Regions from separate parts of the Rhizobium sp. AN6A genome, predicted to be linked through region 1. Evidence: predicted binding sites of a transcription regulator. Region 1 holds the regulator's gene; each other region holds the start of a gene.
The links. The regulator LexA, encoded in region 1, represses DNA repair genes until DNA is damaged. The targets are predictions, from matches to a motif close to TGTTCNNNNTGTGTTCNG.

Region 1 (4,220 bases):
TTCCTGCTGCTGACATTGCTGCGCAGCCGGCTTGCACTTCTTGGCATCCCGTTTCTGCTCTTCGCCTTCGGCGTGTCGGCAGTTACGGCCTATCGTGATCTGCCGGATCTATTGATTCACGAGGACGGTGAATTGGTGGCACTCCTGGAGGACGGCAAGGTCTCCACCACAAAAGCCCGTCCGCAGGGCTTCGTTTACGGCCAGTGGCAAAGGGCGCTGCTGCTGCCGGAAAAAACCGTGCCGCCGGGTTTCATAAATGGTGAGAGCACGGCAAATACTGCTGGTTCTGACTTGAGATCGAAACTATCACCGGAAGACATGGCTGTGGTGGTGCGCGAGATGACGGCGGCGCTCAAAGACGCCGAAGCTGGCGTCTTCACCTGCAGGAAAGACATATGGTGCGTAGCGAGCGCCGCAAGCGGAGAGTGGATCGTCGTTCTGGAAGATGGCCGCTTCGCCGGAAAAGCCTGCGATATTGCCGATATCGTCGTTGTTTCCCGCAGAACCTCTTTTTCGCAGTGCCGCTCGGGTGCACTCCTGCTCAGCCGTGACATCTTGCGGCGTCTCGGTTCTGTGGAAATAGATTTTGCCAACAAGAGGGAGGAGGGTGTGGCGAGCGGGCTGCGCGCCGCAATCGCCGGAACGGATAGGCCCTGGAGCCAGCACCGTTATTACGACTGGAAGAGCGGACGTTTCGACCGTGATCTGCCGCAGCCCATCATCCGGCTGCTGGCGGCGTCGCAATGACCGCCGCCAACGTAGAACATCAGGCCGTTGCGCGCAGATCTTCAGTCAATTCGCCGATCTCGCCAACTTCCTCTTCATGACCAGCGTCGCGCCAGCTCTCCTTCAAACCGGCCTCGTACCATTCTTGCATGGCAGGCAGGGCTAGCAGCCGGTCGCAATAGGCTTTCGCTGCTGGCGAAAGATCCGCGCTGCCATAGGTCTGGAAACGGAATGCAACCGGGCAGAAGAAAGCATCGACCGCCGTGAACTTTTGACCGGCAAGATACGGCCCGCCGAATTTCGTGAGACCCTCGCTCCACAACGCATCGATCCGCTTTATATCGGCCTTAAGCCCGGCATCGCCACCCCTGGGTTTGACCCGAATGCCCACCGACATGGGATAGAGATTGCGCAGCGAGGAAAAGCCGGCATGCATCTCACTTGCGGCCGAACGCGACCAGGCCCTCGCATGCTTGTCGCTTGCCCAGACGCCCTGGTGTCTTTCGGCAAGATATTCGACGATCGAAAGCGTTTCCCAAACCGTCATACCCTCGTCGACCAGGCAGGGCACCTTGCCCGTCGGCGAAAAGGAGGAAAAGGAGACGCCTTCGCCGAACGGAATGAGCTTTTCATCAAAGGCGATACCGAGCGTGCGCATCAATACCCACGGCCGCAGCGACCATGAAGAATAGTTCTTGTTGGCTATATAAAGATCGTACATGGCGTATCTCCCGGATATGACGCGCATTTCTACACCTGCCAAGCGTTCATGGAATATCGAAAATTATCCATGGCTCCCATAAACGCCGTTGATGGATGGTGATGTGGGGTCGCTGAGAGCGCGCCTCGCGATAAGTCACCCTTTGGTGACCAGTAAGAACTGACTGCGCAACACGACAGAACAACGTCGCTAAAAAACAGCGGATGGGATCGTTTCGACAACTAAGGCGAGCGGACCACTCGCCGCCACGCCTGTAGCGAAACCGAAGCATCTTTATGGAGCAGGAGCTCAGTTTAGAAAGGGCAACGCGCATAGGCTGAATGGCGCATATCCTCGTGCACCCGCAAAAGCACGCCACGTTTGGAAACAGCCAAACCAAATATAGGCGCCATCTTCACGATGACGCCTATTGTAAAGTGAATACGTTCGGTTCGATAAGATCAATGGTAGCGGCGGATCAGCCCCACCAGCTTGCCCTGAATTTTCACCCGGTCCGGCCCGAAGATACGGGTCTCATAGGCTGGGTTTGCCGCCTCGAGCGCAATGGAGGCTCCCTTGCGGCGGAAGCGCTTCAGCGTGGCTTCCTCGTCATCCACCAGAGCCACAACGATATCCCCGGGATTGGCGGTGTTGCCGTTGCGGATGATGACTGTGTCGCCGTCGAAAATGCCGGCCTCAATCATCGAATCACCCTTGACCTCAAGAGCGTAATGTTCGCCCGTGCCAAGCATGTCTACTGGCACGGCCACATCATGGGTGTTGTTCTGAATGGCGGAAATCGGCACGCCCGCAGCGATGCGGCCCATGACCGGTACGGTGACAGCCCCGCCCAGATCATTGGCCGGCGTCTTGGGCGCAGGGGCCGGTTCCGGCGTCTTGGGCTTGCCAAGGCTGCCTTCGATAACGCTTGGCGAAAAGCCGCGCTGCGGCCTTGCGCCCGGCGTATAAGCCTCGGGCAGCTTGATGACTTCCAGTGCCCGAGCCCTATTCGGTAGCCGACGAATGAACCCGCGCTCTTCGAGAGCGGTTATCAGGCGGTGGATGCCGGATTTCGAAGCAAGATCGAGTGCGTCCTTCATTTCATCGAAGGAGGGCGGCACGCCGGACTCTTTCATTCGTTCATGAATGAAGAGAAGCAATTCCTGCTGTTTGCGCGTGAGCATGAGGAAAACACCCTTTAGAATCGTAGTGGAAGTCGCGAAACAAATACAGAACGAACACTATATGTTCCATATGTGTTCTGCAATCCCCTAAAATTTCGTGAAGGTGCCATCTGTTGCTGTGATGATTTGCCTCATAGCACGCAATTGTGCTTTTGTGCGGTCGAAACCGTCCCGGCATGCCCCGGGCGGAAGGCCAGCAGAATACATGTCATGACGAAACCCTATAGCGTTGACCATCTCGTTTTGCCCGTGGAAGTCATAGGCGTCGCCGTGAAGCGCCTCGTCAGTCTTGGCTTTACGGTTGCGCCGGAGGCTCTGCATCCTTTCGGCACCCAAAATGCCTGCGTATTTTTCGCCGATGGCACCTATCTGGAGCCGCTCGCAATTGCTGATCCGGCTAAATATAATGCCTCGATAGAGAGGGGTGATGTGTTTACCGGCAGGGATGTGGCCTTCCGGCAACGGGACGGGCAGGAGGGTTTTTCGGCTCTTGTCGCCAGGACTGAAGACGCCTTGGTTGACCATGAGCGGTTTCGGGCAGCCGGTCTTTGGGCGGGCGATGTTTTCGAGTTTTCGCGGCCTGTTCGGATGCCGGATGGCTCGCAAGGCGAGGCGGCGTTCCGGCTGGCTTTTGCGGCAAGCGGGGCGGTCGCGGATTTCTTTCTGTTCAGTTGTCAGCGGCTTCAAGCCCTGCCGGGCGATCGCACCATGCTGGAGCGCCACGCCAATGGTGTCACCGGCCTCAGTGAAATCGTCCTGTTTTCCGGCGGCGATGTGAAGGTGGCGGGCCTGATCGAGACAGTGTTTGGCTGTGAAGGCAAATGGTCTCCGGGCGGTGATATGGTTTTCTCGACCGGCAATGCCAGCATCAGATTGACCGGAAAACCGGCTTTCGGCGGGCAGGCCCTGAGTGCTCACGATGGCAACGAAGGCGGATTGCGTGGCGCGGGCATCGTCTTTTCGTCACACGATCTTGCCGTGACAGAAGCGGTGCTTGCTGCTAATGGCGTGTCCTGCGCAAAAGCGGACGGCCGTCTGGTGGTGCCCGCAGCACCCGGTCAGGGTGTTGCCTTCGCCTTCGAGGAAAAATGATGAGCGTTACGAACAATCTTAAAGTCACTGCCGGCGACGGCGCCAGCAAGGTTTCCTTCTCGAATACCGAGCGGTTTTCGCTGATTGCCGGCCCCTGCCAGATGGAAAGCCGCGAACATTCCTTCATGATCGCTGGCGTCCTGAAGGAGCTTTGCGACAAGCTTGGAATAGGGCTTGTCTACAAGTCTTCTTTCGACAAGGCGAACCGCACTTCGCTTTCCGGCAAACGCGGCATCGGCCTGGATAATGCGATGCAGGTTTTTGCCGATCTCAAGAAGGAATTCGGTTTTCCTGTTCTGACCGACATCCACACGGAAGAGCAATGCGCCATCGTTTCCGAGGTGGTGGACGTGCTGCAGATTCCGGCGTTCCTCAGCCGCCAGACCGATCTTCTCGTTGCCGCCGCCAAAACCGGCCGCGTCATCAACGTCAAGAAAGGCCAGTTTCTGGCGCCCTGGGACATGAAGAACGTGCTTGCCAAGCTCAATGAGAGCGGCAATCCGAATGTGATGTTGTGC
Region 2 (4,220 bases), on a different contig from region 1:
CCCATGAAATCTCTTGACGGCCAGGGCTTCAACAAAGCCAGGTCCATTCTTCGGCGTGATGACAGCCTGGCCATTCGGTTTGTTCAGGTCGCTTGCCATCTTGGCCAGAAACTTGTTGTAGGAGATGCCGGCAGATGCATTGAGGCTGGTGACAGCCTTGATCTTTGCGCGGATCTCCAGCGCAATTTCGGTGGCGATCTCCATGCCTTTCAGGTTTTCGGTGACATCGAGATAGGCTTCGTCGAGCGATAGCGGCTCGATCAGCGGCGTATATTCGGCAAATATCTCCCGTATCTGTTGCGACACCTGCCGGTATACCTCGAAGCGTGGCGGTACGAAGATCAGATCCGGGCATTTCCGTTTGGCAGTGACGGACGGCATGGCTGAATGGACGCCGAAGGTTCTCGCCTCGTAACTTGCCGCAGCCACCACGCCTCGTGCGGCCGATCCGCCGACGGCGACGGGCAGGCCGCGAAGTGCGGGATTGTCGCGTTGCTCCACCGATGCATAAAAGGCATCCATGTCGATATGGATGATCTTTCGAACAGCCGTGTTATCCATCGTTCCAGCCTGTACGATCTTCCCTATTTCCACATCGCCCGCATCCGCGCGCCGACATCGATGCGGATCTGCTGCGCGCTGCGCTCGGAGGCTGCGGCCGAAACCAGGGGCCATGTGGCGGTTTCAAAGAACTGCAGCAAAGTTGCCGGTATGAAGCGGGTTCTAGCGGCATAGACATGCCGGTCGCCCTGCGCGTTCTGGCCATGGGTGAAGAACCGTTGCGGGGTTATCAGTGACAGACTGTCCTTGGCGCGCGTCATGGCGACATAGAGCAGCCGGCGTTCCTCTTCGACTTCATGCGTGGAGCCGACGCCCAGATCGGATGGTATGCAGCCATCGACCACGTTCAGGATAAAGACGGAACGCCATTCCTGGCCTTTTGCCGAATGAATGGTTGAAAGCGTCAGGTAATCCTCATCGAGCAGCGGTACGCCTGCCTGATCGCTGGTGGCATCCGGCGGATCGAGCGTCAGTTCGGTGAGGAAGCGTTCGCGGGAAGGATAGCCGCCGGCAATCTGCTCGAGTTGCAGCAAATCGGCCTTCCGCGTCTCGGCATCCTCATGGATGCGTTCTAGGTGGGGCTCGTACCAGAGCCGCGCCTGCTCGATATCTGATGGCCAGCCGCCGTGCGATTTTCGCATGTTCGCCAGCAACTGCACGAAGGATACCCAGTCACCGCCGGTTTTGGGTGGCGGCGGAATTTCGGCAAGGGCGAGCAAAGGTTCGGGATCTGCCGCAATCGTATCGAGAATATTGCCGGCTTTCTTCGGCCCGATACCCGGCAGCATCTGAAGTAGCCTGAAACCGGCGACGCGGTCGCGCGGGTTTTGCGCGAAACGCAATACTGCCAGCATGTCCTTTACATGGGCACTGTCGAGAAACTTCAGGCCGCCAAATTTGACGAAGGGAATGTTGCGGCGTGTAAGTTCAACTTCAAGCGGCCCGCTATGACTGGAGGTGCGAAACAGCACCGCCTGTTGCTTCAGCGTCATGCCGGTCTCACGATTGGCCAGCACCTGGTCGATAATGAAGTTCGCCTGCTCGGTTTCGCTTTTTACAGTCACGAGCTTCGGCCGCTCGAGTGACTGTCGTTCGGTCCAGAGGTTTTTGGTGAATCGCTCACGGGCAAGGTCGATGACACCATTGGCGGCAGCCAGTATCGGCTGTGTCGAGCGATAGTTGCGATCAAGGGTGATAATATCGGCAGCCGGGCTGAAAGATGCCGGAAAATCAAGGATATTGCGCACCGTTGCTGCCCGGAAGGAATAGATCGACTGGGCATCGTCACCCACCACGGTCAAGCCGCGACCGCCCGGCTTCAGTGCCATTAGCACCGCAGCCTGCAGCCGGTTGGTATCCTGATATTCGTCGACCATCACGTGGTCGAAACGATTGCCGATATCACCTGCAAGATCGGGATCGCTGACCATCTGGGCCCAATAGAGCAGAAGATCGTCGTAATCGAGAACGTTCTGGGCCTGCTTGGCCTCGACATAGGCGGCGAATAATTGCTTGAGCTCTTCTTCCCAGCTGGACACCCATGGATAGTGCTGGCGCAGGATGTCTTTCAGCGGCGTTTGTGAATTGACGGCGCGCGAATAGATCGCAATGCAGGTGCCCTTTGTCGGAAAACGGCTCTCGGTCTTGGAGAAACCCAGCTCGTGTCGGGCAAGGTTCATCAGATCAGCGCTGTCTTCGCGGTCGTGGATCGTGAAATCTACGTCCAGTCCAATCTGTTCCGCATAGATTCGCAAGAGGCGCGCGCCGATTCCGTGAAACGTGCCGGACCAGGCCATCGCATCCGTGAGGGCTCCGGCGTTAGCGCCAATGACCTGCTTGCAGATACGCTCGACACGACGAGACATTTCGGAAGCGGCACGCCGTGAAAACGTCATCAGCAGGATGCGGCGAGGATCAGCGCCATTGACGATCAGATGCGCCACCCGGTGCGCCAGCGTATTGGTCTTGCCGGAACCGGCACCGGCGATGATCAGCAACGGTCCAGCTGTGTGTCCGCCTGAAGGCCCAACGCCATGTTCCACGGCCTTGCGTTGCTGCTCGTTCAGTTTGTCCAGATAGGCAACCGCCATGCCTGCATCCTTGATATTTGCCTATCCGCACGACGACGGCATTTTTCAAAAGCACTCTTGTTGCAATGATTAGCAAAAACTCAAACAGCAGGCCAGAACAAATAATGAACGCATGTCTCTGTCCTCCACACTGCGGTGGACAAACCTGGCAGATCGATTTTGGCGACCTCAATCGGGTTCCGCATGGCGTGTCGACCGGCATGCTTTTCAAACCAATGAACCAACCCGACGGCTGATGAGTTCACCAGTCGCGTCTTGGAAGACGTGTTTGTTGGGAGGACAAAAGCATGAAGCATTTGAAACTATGCCTGATCGCTGTTGCGGCACTGGCCACATCGACATTTGCGTCTGCGGAGCAGAAGGCCATGAGGTCTGACGCAACGATCGCGTCGGATATCAATTATCTGCTTTACACGCCCAAAGACTATGCCGGTTCGGACAAAACCTATCCTCTCGTGGTCTGGCTGCATGGCGGCGATCAGGGCGGGAGCGACGTCGAAAAGCTGCGCCGCAGCGGCCTGCCAAAATTGATCGAAGGGGGCCGTGATTTTCCTTTCATAGTGTTTTCGCCACAAAATCCGAGTGAGGAACTGCTTTATCCGATCGAGCGTGTTGCAAGCGTTCTGGCTTCCGTTGTGGGGGATCATCGGGTGGACCGCAGCCGAATCTATCTGATCGGATATAGCCGGGGAGGGTTCGGCGCCTGGTCAATGGCCGAGCAGTTTCCGCAAACTTTTGCTGCGGTCGTCCCAATTGCTGGTGGCGGCATCCGCCATTACCTCAACCGCACCAATGAAAAGACAGCCTTCTGGGCCTTTCACGGCGCAAGGGACGAGGTGATTCCTTTGTCCGATACTGTTGTCCTCGTTCAACGTCTCCAGGAACTGAAACGCAATGTGCGGCTGACGGTTTTTGAGGATACGAACCATGAAGAGGTGGAGGCAAAAGTGCTCGGCGATGAGGCGATGTGGACCTGGCTTCTCCAGCAAAAGCTTGCCGACGCAAAGACGCCTTCGGCACCCTGAACCCGCAGCGGGCACCATTTTACCGCTGGTATGAAAGCCCATAGCCCAGCGCGGCCGTCATAAGGCCGGGCTGGCCGCCTCATAAGCCTTCGTCAAAACATCTCTCCGCAAGCGTGTCTTTCCCCTCTTGACACAGAGTAGGGAAGTCGTGCTAATGCGTATTAACAGCTAATACGTATTAGCAGTTAACGAATGTCGGGGAGGGCATTGCGTGACCAGCCATAAACGCCTTACTCAGAACGATATTGCGAAGCTTGCCGGCGTCAGTCAGGCCACGGTATCGCTTGTTCTGAACGGCGCGCCGACCGCGATCGCCCGTATCCCTGCTGAAACACGCGAACGCGTGCAGGCGGTCATTCGCAAGACGGGCTATGTCGCCGACCCGATCGCGCGCCGCATGGCCAAGGGGCTCAATCGCATCCTCGGCGTCTTCACCTACGAGCCTGCCTTTCCAAGCGCACAGGCGGACTTCTTCACGCCGTTCCTGTTGGGCATCGAGGAAGAGGCGCAGCAGCAGGCGTACGATCTTCTGCTGCTGACCAGT
Region 3 (4,220 bases), 1.1 Mb from region 1:
CTTCGTCTTCCGTCACACCGGGAAAGACCTGTTTTGCCCAGGACGGGTTTGGATAGGAGATAATGTTCCAGTTGATGTCGAAGTTGGAAATCTTCTCAAGCGCCGGCTTATAGGCCGTGGAATTGGCCTTGTTGGCGCGCGCCACCTTGGCGGGATCCTGTTCGGCCAGCAGCATCGGGTTGTCACCCGCAATCGCCAGCCGCGCCGCGCCATTGGCATAGGCCTTGGCCATGCCGTCATAGAGCCAGCCGGAAGCCCGGTCGAAATTGGCGTCGCTGGCGTGGCGGTAGCGGGAAAGCGTGGTTTCTTCGTCGGAATAGAAGGTGGTGACCAGCCCACCGCCGGCAAGATAGGCGTGTTTGGTCAAAAACCGCACCAGCGGCAACGCCGCCAGCGGAGCGGTGATCACCAGATCCTGATCCTTCTGCAATTGCAGGCCGACCTTAATGGCGACTTCAGCCAGTTTCTCGAGTTTGACGGGATCGATGGGGGAAACAGTCATGATCTGCCTTCGTATATTTCAATCGGAGGCGCCGACCATAGCCCATTCGCTTCGAAAGCCAAATGCTTTCAAAGCTGTGTTCAGACGTCAATCGGCCACCAAAGGTGCGACAACGGCTTTCAGCGCTGCCTGCGCGTCGCCGGGGGAAAGCCTCACCTGCAAACCGCGCTGGCCGCCATTCATGTAGACATAGGAATGTGTCATGGCCTCAGCCTCTATGGCGGTCGGAACCTGTTTCTTCTGTCCAAAAGGGCTGATGCCGCCCACATGATAACCGGTTGCCCGCTCTGCATCGGCGGGCTTCATCATGCTTGCGGATTTGCCCCCGAAGGCGGCGGCGAGCTTCTTCATGCTCACTTCCCGGTCGGATGGGACGACGACGCAGACCGGCTTGCCATCCAGCTCAGCCATCAGTGTTTTAAGAACCAGATGTGGCGGCTCGCCGATAGCTTCGGCCGCCTGCAGGCCGATCCGGTCGGCATTCGGGTCGTAGTCATAGGTAACTGTGGTGAAGTTCACACCGGCCTTGGTCAGCATCTGTGTAGCGCGGGTTGTCTTGGACATGGCGGCTTGCGCTCACGCAAAGAGGGACTGATAGGTTTCCGGCTTGAAGCCGACGGTTATCGTCGCCTTGGCCTCCAGAACCGGTCGCTTGATCATGGAGGGCTGCTCCAGCATCAGGCCAATGGCCTTTTCACGGGTAAGATCGGCTTTCTGTGTATCGTCCAGTTTTTTGAAGGTGGTGCCAGCCCGGTTCAGAACCGTTTCCCAGCCCGCGGCATCGCACCATGTTTCGAGATGGGCCTGGTCGATGCCGGCCGTCTTGTAGTCATGGAAAGAATAGTCGACACCGTTGGCTTCCAGCCAGCTTCTGGCTTTTTTCATCGTGTCGCAGTTCTTGATGCCGTAAATGGTGACCGTCATGTTGCCTGCCTCTTTGTCTTGAACTTCCGGCATAACAAATAATGCGCCGTATTCAACCCGCAGCCTGAAGCACGGGATTCAAGCCATGCAAAAATGCAGTGTCTGACATCCAAACGAGCGCGAGCAAAGCTGCATGGCTTCCCTGCTACATCATGAGTTGTAGCAGAGGCCGAAAATGCCCATTATCTGGGCATCAAAGATGGAGAGAAAAATGCGTCAGGTTGCAAAGACATCGCGTAACTTCTTTGGCGAAACTTTCGCCGTTCTCGGTGCCGCACTTTCGGTTTCGGCCGCTGTTCGCGCGCATCGCAAGCCGGCCCGCGCCGACCTCGAAGCGCTTGGCATCGACGGCAAGGCTTTCGACAAGGTTCAGCTCTAAGCTGATTATCGTTTGCAGCGAGGCGACATCGCCTCGCTCGTGCGTATATGTTGGCGGGCCTTAGCGTTCCGCCTGCTTTCGGTTAGGCCGTTTTCTCGGACCGATCAGTTTATCCGGTAAATGCAGCTGGCTTTCGAGCGGCTCATAACGATCCGCTTTTGCGGAAAGTGCGAAGCGTCCAAGAGACTCATGTCGCGTTTCGCCATTGTGGCTGAAAACAAGCTCGAAATTACCCGCAAGCCAGCTATAAGGCTTTCCGGCTGGCATCGGCTCTATCTTCCCGCAGCCATAAATCATCGTGATATGCGGCGTGAAAGATGGTGCCGCGATATAGGGAAGGTTCGCCTGTCGAAGCGCCCGTTGCAGCAGCTTCACCAGAGCGTTGATCTCCGGCAGATCACCACCGTTTCGCAGTACCAGACTGTTGCGATTGCCGAAAAGCGCGCTTCCGTCCAGGGTGACTGGAACAGGCCGCGCGCTTACCGCACCCATTGCCGCCTTCAGCCTGCTTGTCAGTCCGTGAGGGATTGTCTCGAAACATCCCAAACACAGCAGGGTTATGTGCAGAAGCTCGGCCGGATATGCCTCGCGCGTTGTCCGACCCATGGCATGATGCGACGCATCGACAAAAATTCTTTCCGCCAATTGCCGTGGTGGCTTCAGCAGTAGCAGGAGCTTGTTTCGAAAGCGCGGATTGATGCGCCGTATTTTCTGCGGCTCCAACCCATCAAAACAAAGCTGCCTTAAGGCTCTTTCGTCCGCCAACTCGCACTCCATGACGATGCTCCACAGCCTTATACCAAGGCCGGAAACCTATCATTGTGCGGTGATAAAATAAAGAACAAAAGAGGAACAAAGGCGGAATTGCTCCGCCTTCGTTTATTCCCACTCGATCGTGCCGGGCGGCTTGCTCGTCACGTCATAGACGACACGGTTGATGCCGCGGACTTCGTTGATGATGCGGGTCGCGGCGCGGCCGAGGAAATTCATGTCGTAGGGGTAGAAATCCGCCGTCATGCCATCCACGGAGGTCACGGCGCGGAGCGCACAGACGAAGTCATAGGTGCGGTAGTCACCCATGACGCCCACGGTCTGCACCGGCAGGAGCACTGCGAAGGCCTGCCAGATGGTGTCGTAAAGACCCGCCTTGCGGATTTCGTCGAGATAGATCGCATCTGCCTTGCGCAGAATATCGAGCTTCTCGCGGGTGATCGCACCGGGGCAGCGGATCGCCAGACCCGGGCCGGGGAAGGGATGGCGGCCGATGAAGCTTTCCGGCAGGCCGAGTTCACGGCCAAGCGCACGCACCTCGTCCTTGAAGAGTTCGCGCAGAGGCTCCACCAGCTGCATGTTCATGCGCTCGGGAAGGCCACCGACATTGTGGTGGCTCTTGATGGTGACGGAAGGACCGCCAGAGAAGGAAACGCTCTCGATGACGTCAGGGTAAAGCGTGCCCTGCGCCAGGAAATTCGGAGCACCCTTGCCGTCTGCTGCGATCTTGGCAGCTTCCGCCTCGAAGACCTCGATGAACAAACGGCCGATGGTCTTGCGCTTCACTTCCGGGTCGGAGACGCCCGAAAGCTGGCCCAGGAACATGTCTGCGGCATCCACATGTACCAGCGGAATATTGTAATGATCGCGGAACATGCCGACGACCTGCTCGCTTTCGCCAAGTCGCATCAGGCCATGATCAACGTAAACGCAGGTCAGCTGGTCACCGATCGCCTCATGGATGAGGATCGCCGCAACCGAGGAATCGACGCCGCCGGAGAGTGCGCAGAGCACGCGCCCGGTGCCGACCTGATCGCGGATCTTGCGGATCATCTCGGCACGATAGGCTGCCATCGTCCAATCGGATTTGAGACCGACGATCTTGTGCACGAAGTTGGAGAGCAGCTTGCCGCCATCTGGCGTATGCACCACTTCCGGGTGGAACATGGTGGTGTAATAGTGGCGTGTCTCGTCGGCAGCTATGGCGAAGGGTGCGTTCTCGGAGGTTGCGATAACCTCGAAACCTTCCGGCAGTTTCGTCACGCGGTCGCCGTGGCTCATCCAGACGGGATAGCTCTTGCCCTGTTCCCAGAAACCGTCGAACAGAGGGCTTGCCTTTTTGATGTCGATATCGGCGCGGCCGAATTCCGCCGCGTGACCGCCCTCGACAACGCCGCCGAGCTGGGTGCAGAGCGTCTGCTGGCCGTAGCAGATGCCGAGGATCGGAACCTTGCTGTCGAACACCGCCTGCGGAGCGCGCGGGCTGCCTTCCGCCGTGACAGATGCGGGGCCGCCGGAGAAGATCACGCCCTTGGGCTGGAGCTTCTCAAACGCCTCTGCGGCATTCTGAAACGGGTGGATTTCGCAATAGACCCCGGCTTCGCGGATGCGGCGCGCAATCAGCTGCGTCACCTGGCTGCCGAA
Region 4 (4,220 bases), on a different contig from region 1:
GCCATTTAAATACCTCGTGGATAAAAGGAGAATTTCAGCCAGCTTACGAACTTCACGACCGGGTCTGTGATGCCGAAATAAAAGGTTGCAACGAGAAAGTTGCTAATCAGGGAGTTGCTGAATGGACCATAATAAAACGTCATTCCGTAGGATCGTGGCCCTTCTCGGAAGGGAAAAAATAAAGCGATGAACGCGAAGGGCATGACCATCAGATGGACTTTAGTAATTCCCCAAGTAAAGCTATCGGGGGGCTTTGAGAGCTCCACTGAAAAAAGATAGATCATCCGCGTGATCATTAACGAACTGATAATGTAATTAGAGAATAAAAAGCCATTCCAGCCGTCGACGCTGCCAAAATGTTCTTTTATTTGGCTGATGTAGCGCAAGTTTACTGGCCAAAGCATCCAGAACTCCGCTGCATTGAGGTGGTCAATTCCGAACCAGACAAGTGCCGATATCAAGCTTCCGGCAATATAAGCTGCAAAATACGTGACGGCAGACGCCTTAATGAACTTTCTCTCTAACAAGATGATTGAATCTTCCGTCACTGCGTAATCCTATCGCCGAGTAGCATTCATTGGCGAACTATTTTGGCCTGCTTGAAACTCTAAGTAGCTATAATGCCAAACTGGACGTCTCGCCAAGTGATTGGCTGGCGCGCCGCCCCTCAATCAGGCGAACTCCATGGCGTTTCCGCACAGCTAGTGCGACAGCTTTTTCGTGAGATTTTGAGCGTAGACATTCGTGCGCGAGGGAGTTTCCACTTAAGCGCTCCAAACTCAATGGTGTAACATGTTCCTAGCTTACTTGAGTTCGCAATCGAACATCGACGAGAGAAAGCCGACTGCCTGCAACATGCGACCCGCTGGGAATATTGTGCTGATCCATTTCGCCCCCGAAAACAAACCGCATGATTTCGTCAACTGAAAATTGAATTGCAGGCCCCAAAAAACCCGGCTTTAGTTAAGAATGCAACCCAAAAAGCTTTTTTCAAACTGGACCGGTGGTTGCCGAACATCGATGGACAAGCGAAAGCCTCCTATATCCTGCGAGAAATCTCGCATTCCTCACATATGACGCCCACAGGTTCGCCGCCGTAGTCCGGCAGCAAGTACGCTCCCTCACCGGGCATCGAGATCGGCGTCTGGCTTGCATCCTCTCGTAAATCCTGTGCCCATCGCAGCCGTTGCCAGAGCGAGTTGCATCCTCAGATGCAGAATGTCATCCATGAGCGTCTCATTGGCGGCGCGACTATCTCCGTCATGCCATGCGATGATGTGGTCCACCGGATCGGCTTCCGGCTTTTGGAATTCTGGGCGGACGTGACTATCCTCGATCTGCTTATTTTTCGTTGATGGAGGCCGCATTCGTAAGGTTTGTTCTTATTATGTTCCCACTCTGGATCGAGTCAAGGTGAATACGGTCGCTCATATTTCTTCCTTGACAGAATCTAGGAAAGTGCAACTATAAGTTATCTAAAATATTTGGGGTGAGATATTGATGGATAAGGCAGTATCAAGCGAAGTAACTAAGGACTTCATTCCAGTGGGGCGGCCCAATCGCCCAGGTAACCGTATTTCACCCACTTCAGTGACTATCCACAATACTGACAATTCTCGGAAGGGTGCCAACGCCAAGGCGCACTCTAAGTTTCTAAGTGAGGTTGGATCCTACGTTCACAACGGCGAGACGATTAAATGCTCATGGCATTTCACGGTGGACGACCAATTCGTGATCCAGCACCTACCGCTCACCGAAAAGGCTTGGCATGCTGGTGCCGCCGCAAACAGTTCGAGTATTGGCATCGAAATCTGCATGAACTCAGACAATGATCAAGCTTTAGCAAATCGTCGAGCTGCCGGACTGGTCGCGGGAATCCTTAAAGAGTTCGGATGGAAAATTAATGCAGTTAAACAGCACAATTTTTGGACCGGAAAAAACTGCCCGTCGGTGATTAGGGGTAGCAAGCAGTGGGAAGAATTTCTTGCCTCAGTATCGCAAGCGTTGGATTCTGATAAACCCTTTGTAAGCGTAGACGCGAATGAAGCCGGTGTTTGGGCAGGGCAGTGGCTGGACAATCAAAACGAAGCAGATGACGGAACAGATATCGACCATGAGCCGTTAAACGATGCGGTAAATATGGTTGTTGACGATAAGTAGGCCGCTTCAATGCTGGACCATAAAGCAGCTGGAGTAACCTTTCACCTACATGAAATCTTGCGCAACGTCAGAGATTCCCACTGAAAATCCTTGGATGGCGAACAAGGGGAGCTTACCCAGCGCATCTTTGATCATGATGGCAGTTGGAGCTGCGTTTGAGGGTGGTCCGCATTCTTGATCCGCCCTTCGCGCTTGGCGCTCGATTATTTTTTCTTTCTCGTTTCTAGTCGCCGCAACCGTTGCGCCAAGAAACCGTCGTCAGCAGCGGTCCGCTCAATCACCGTTTGACGGACGATACGGCGCTTGTTCACTAAGGTGTCATCACGCAGCTCGACTTGCCTCGGAGCCAGCATCTGCTTCGCTCCACTTTCGATTCAAAGTGAACCAGCAATTTGACCATCCCGTCACTCTGTCCGTCATGTAGTGAGCGACGGGATGGCGGATGAAGCCTGGACTGACAGACCTCAACCGCTTTCCGATCAAGGCGAAGAGCCCGAAGATATGATCACTCGCGCCGCCCGTGTCGGTAACCTCACGTCCAAGCTTCTTGGTTGCGAGAAACTCCAATGTAGTCTCCATGGAGAAACTCCCGTTCTTCATCCATGGAATGTCGATCACAGATCAGGCGGCAGCGAGCAACGTGGGACCAGAACACCGGTTACCATCATTAGGCGACGAAGAGCGAATGTCTGCGTTCGAAATTTTGAAGATGAGACGAAGTTGGAAACTGGTGCTGCCATCAGTCTCGCTACTACAGCCGATGTGCCAGTGCGATCGCATCAGCGACCTCATCTGTGCGATCGGTCAATGTGCTAGTGGCGACACGGATATGGTTGATCGGCGAGGTGGAGAACTTAGATCCGGGATTGACTGCAATGCGACGCGCAGCGAGCGTTACCATAGCGAACGCCTCAGAGGCGACTGGCACCCAAAGTGCAAGTCCACAACCGTCAGCAACATCGACTCCTCGGGCGCGCAAGGCAGTTGCAAGCCCACCGCAACGCTCACGGTAACGCTCGCGCGCCAACGCCAACGTGTCCCATGTCGATTGCTGCCCCAACAGCCAGGCGGTAGCGCCTTGCAAGGCACGGCTGGTCCATCCAGCGCTGAAGCTTCGATAGGATTGAATTTGTTCTACGATAGCCGCCGTGCTGGACAATACAGCGAGCCGCAAATCGGGGCTGAGCGTCTTGGAGTAGGACACGATGTGGATGGTTCGGTCCGGAAATCTTGCACCGAGCGACAGGGGAACGCATGGAGAAATGTCAGCTGTTCCATCGTCCTCGATGATCAGGGTGTCTGTTCCTTCTAGAACATCACCAAGCGCCTGGAGACGCGTCTCATTCAGCGAACGTCCGGTTACTGAATGGATCCGTGGCTGGAAAATGAAGGCGGCGGGGCGATGTTGCATCGCTTGCTTCAGCGACTCCGGCGTTGGCCCATTTTCGTCGCAGACAACGGGAACGATCATCGCCCTATGGTCTTCGAGGATGTCGAGCAGGCGCATGGCGGTCGGATCTTCGATTGCCACCGCTGATCCTGATGGAACCAGCGCATGCAGCAGTGTGTATATCGCGTTGTAACCGCCATTGATCGCTAGAAATGCTTCCGGCACATAAGGCCAATGACGCTCTACGGCGGATTGCAACTCGGGAACAATCCGACTGCGCTCATAACTATTGATGCCGGTCGCCGATGCGCCATGCGCCATAGCTTCCGCCAATGGAGGAAGCAGACGCGGATCGGGAATGGCAAGCGTAAGATCAAGGAAGCCGTCTCCGTAATTCCCGGAACTCGCTAGGCGCTCTGGCTTGGAGACAAAGCGCTCACCACTCACCCAGGTGCCATTTCTTCCTCTTCCAGTAATAATCTTTTGACGGCGCAACTCGCTCCAGGCATCGGACACGGTTGCGGGGCTAACGCCCAATTCATAAGCGATATCGCGGATCGCTGGCAGCCGTGTTCCCACAGACAAGATACCCGCGCGGATCAAGGCACTGGTTTCCAACGCTATTCCGCGAGTTGTCCGGTCAGTTATTTTTTCAGCAATAAATGCCGCT

Region 2: CRO62_RS04805 (ATP-dependent helicase) is a predicted target of LexA. The motif match lies at 2,745-2,762, and genes of this name have one in related genera.
Region 3: CRO62_RS19005 (2'-5' RNA ligase family protein) is a predicted target of LexA. The motif match lies at 2,643-2,660, and genes of this name have one in related genera.
Region 4: CRO62_RS02615 (dehydrogenase) is a predicted target of LexA. The motif match lies at 1,378-1,395, and genes of this name have one in related genera.

The regions. Positions count from the first base shown of each region.
Region 1 is NZ_OCNC01000004.1:2,422,004-2,426,223, forward strand. It holds gene CRO62_RS24495 (ComEC/Rec2 family competence protein) at 1-747, shown strand, start outside; gene CRO62_RS24500 (glutathione S-transferase family protein) at 767-1,447, opposite strand; gene lexA (transcriptional repressor LexA) at 1,888-2,610, opposite strand; gene CRO62_RS24510 (VOC family protein) at 2,821-3,702, shown strand; gene kdsA (3-deoxy-8-phosphooctulonate synthase) at 3,702-4,220, shown strand, end outside.
Region 2 is NZ_OCNC01000003.1:189,075-193,294, reverse strand. It holds gene dinB (DNA polymerase IV) at 1-561, opposite strand, end outside; gene CRO62_RS04805 (ATP-dependent helicase) at 585-2,651, opposite strand; gene CRO62_RS04800 (prolyl oligopeptidase family serine peptidase) at 2,939-3,676, shown strand; gene CRO62_RS04795 (LacI family DNA-binding transcriptional regulator) at 3,888-4,220, shown strand, end outside.
Region 3 is NZ_OCNC01000004.1:1,327,048-1,331,267, forward strand. It holds gene CRO62_RS18985 (aminopeptidase) at 1-502, opposite strand, end outside; gene ybaK (Cys-tRNA(Pro) deacylase) at 590-1,066, opposite strand; gene CRO62_RS18995 (ArsC family reductase) at 1,079-1,426, opposite strand; gene CRO62_RS27240 (hypothetical protein) at 1,638-1,805, shown strand; gene CRO62_RS19005 (2'-5' RNA ligase family protein) at 1,866-2,582, opposite strand; gene guaA (glutamine-hydrolyzing GMP synthase) at 2,685-4,220, opposite strand, start outside.
Region 4 is NZ_OCNC01000002.1:267,075-271,294, reverse strand. It holds gene CRO62_RS02620 (hypothetical protein) at 6-548, opposite strand; gene CRO62_RS02615 (dehydrogenase) at 1,122-1,286, opposite strand; gene CRO62_RS02610 (N-acetylmuramoyl-L-alanine amidase family protein) at 1,501-2,160, shown strand; gene CRO62_RS02600 (PLP-dependent aminotransferase family protein) at 2,912-4,220, opposite strand, start outside.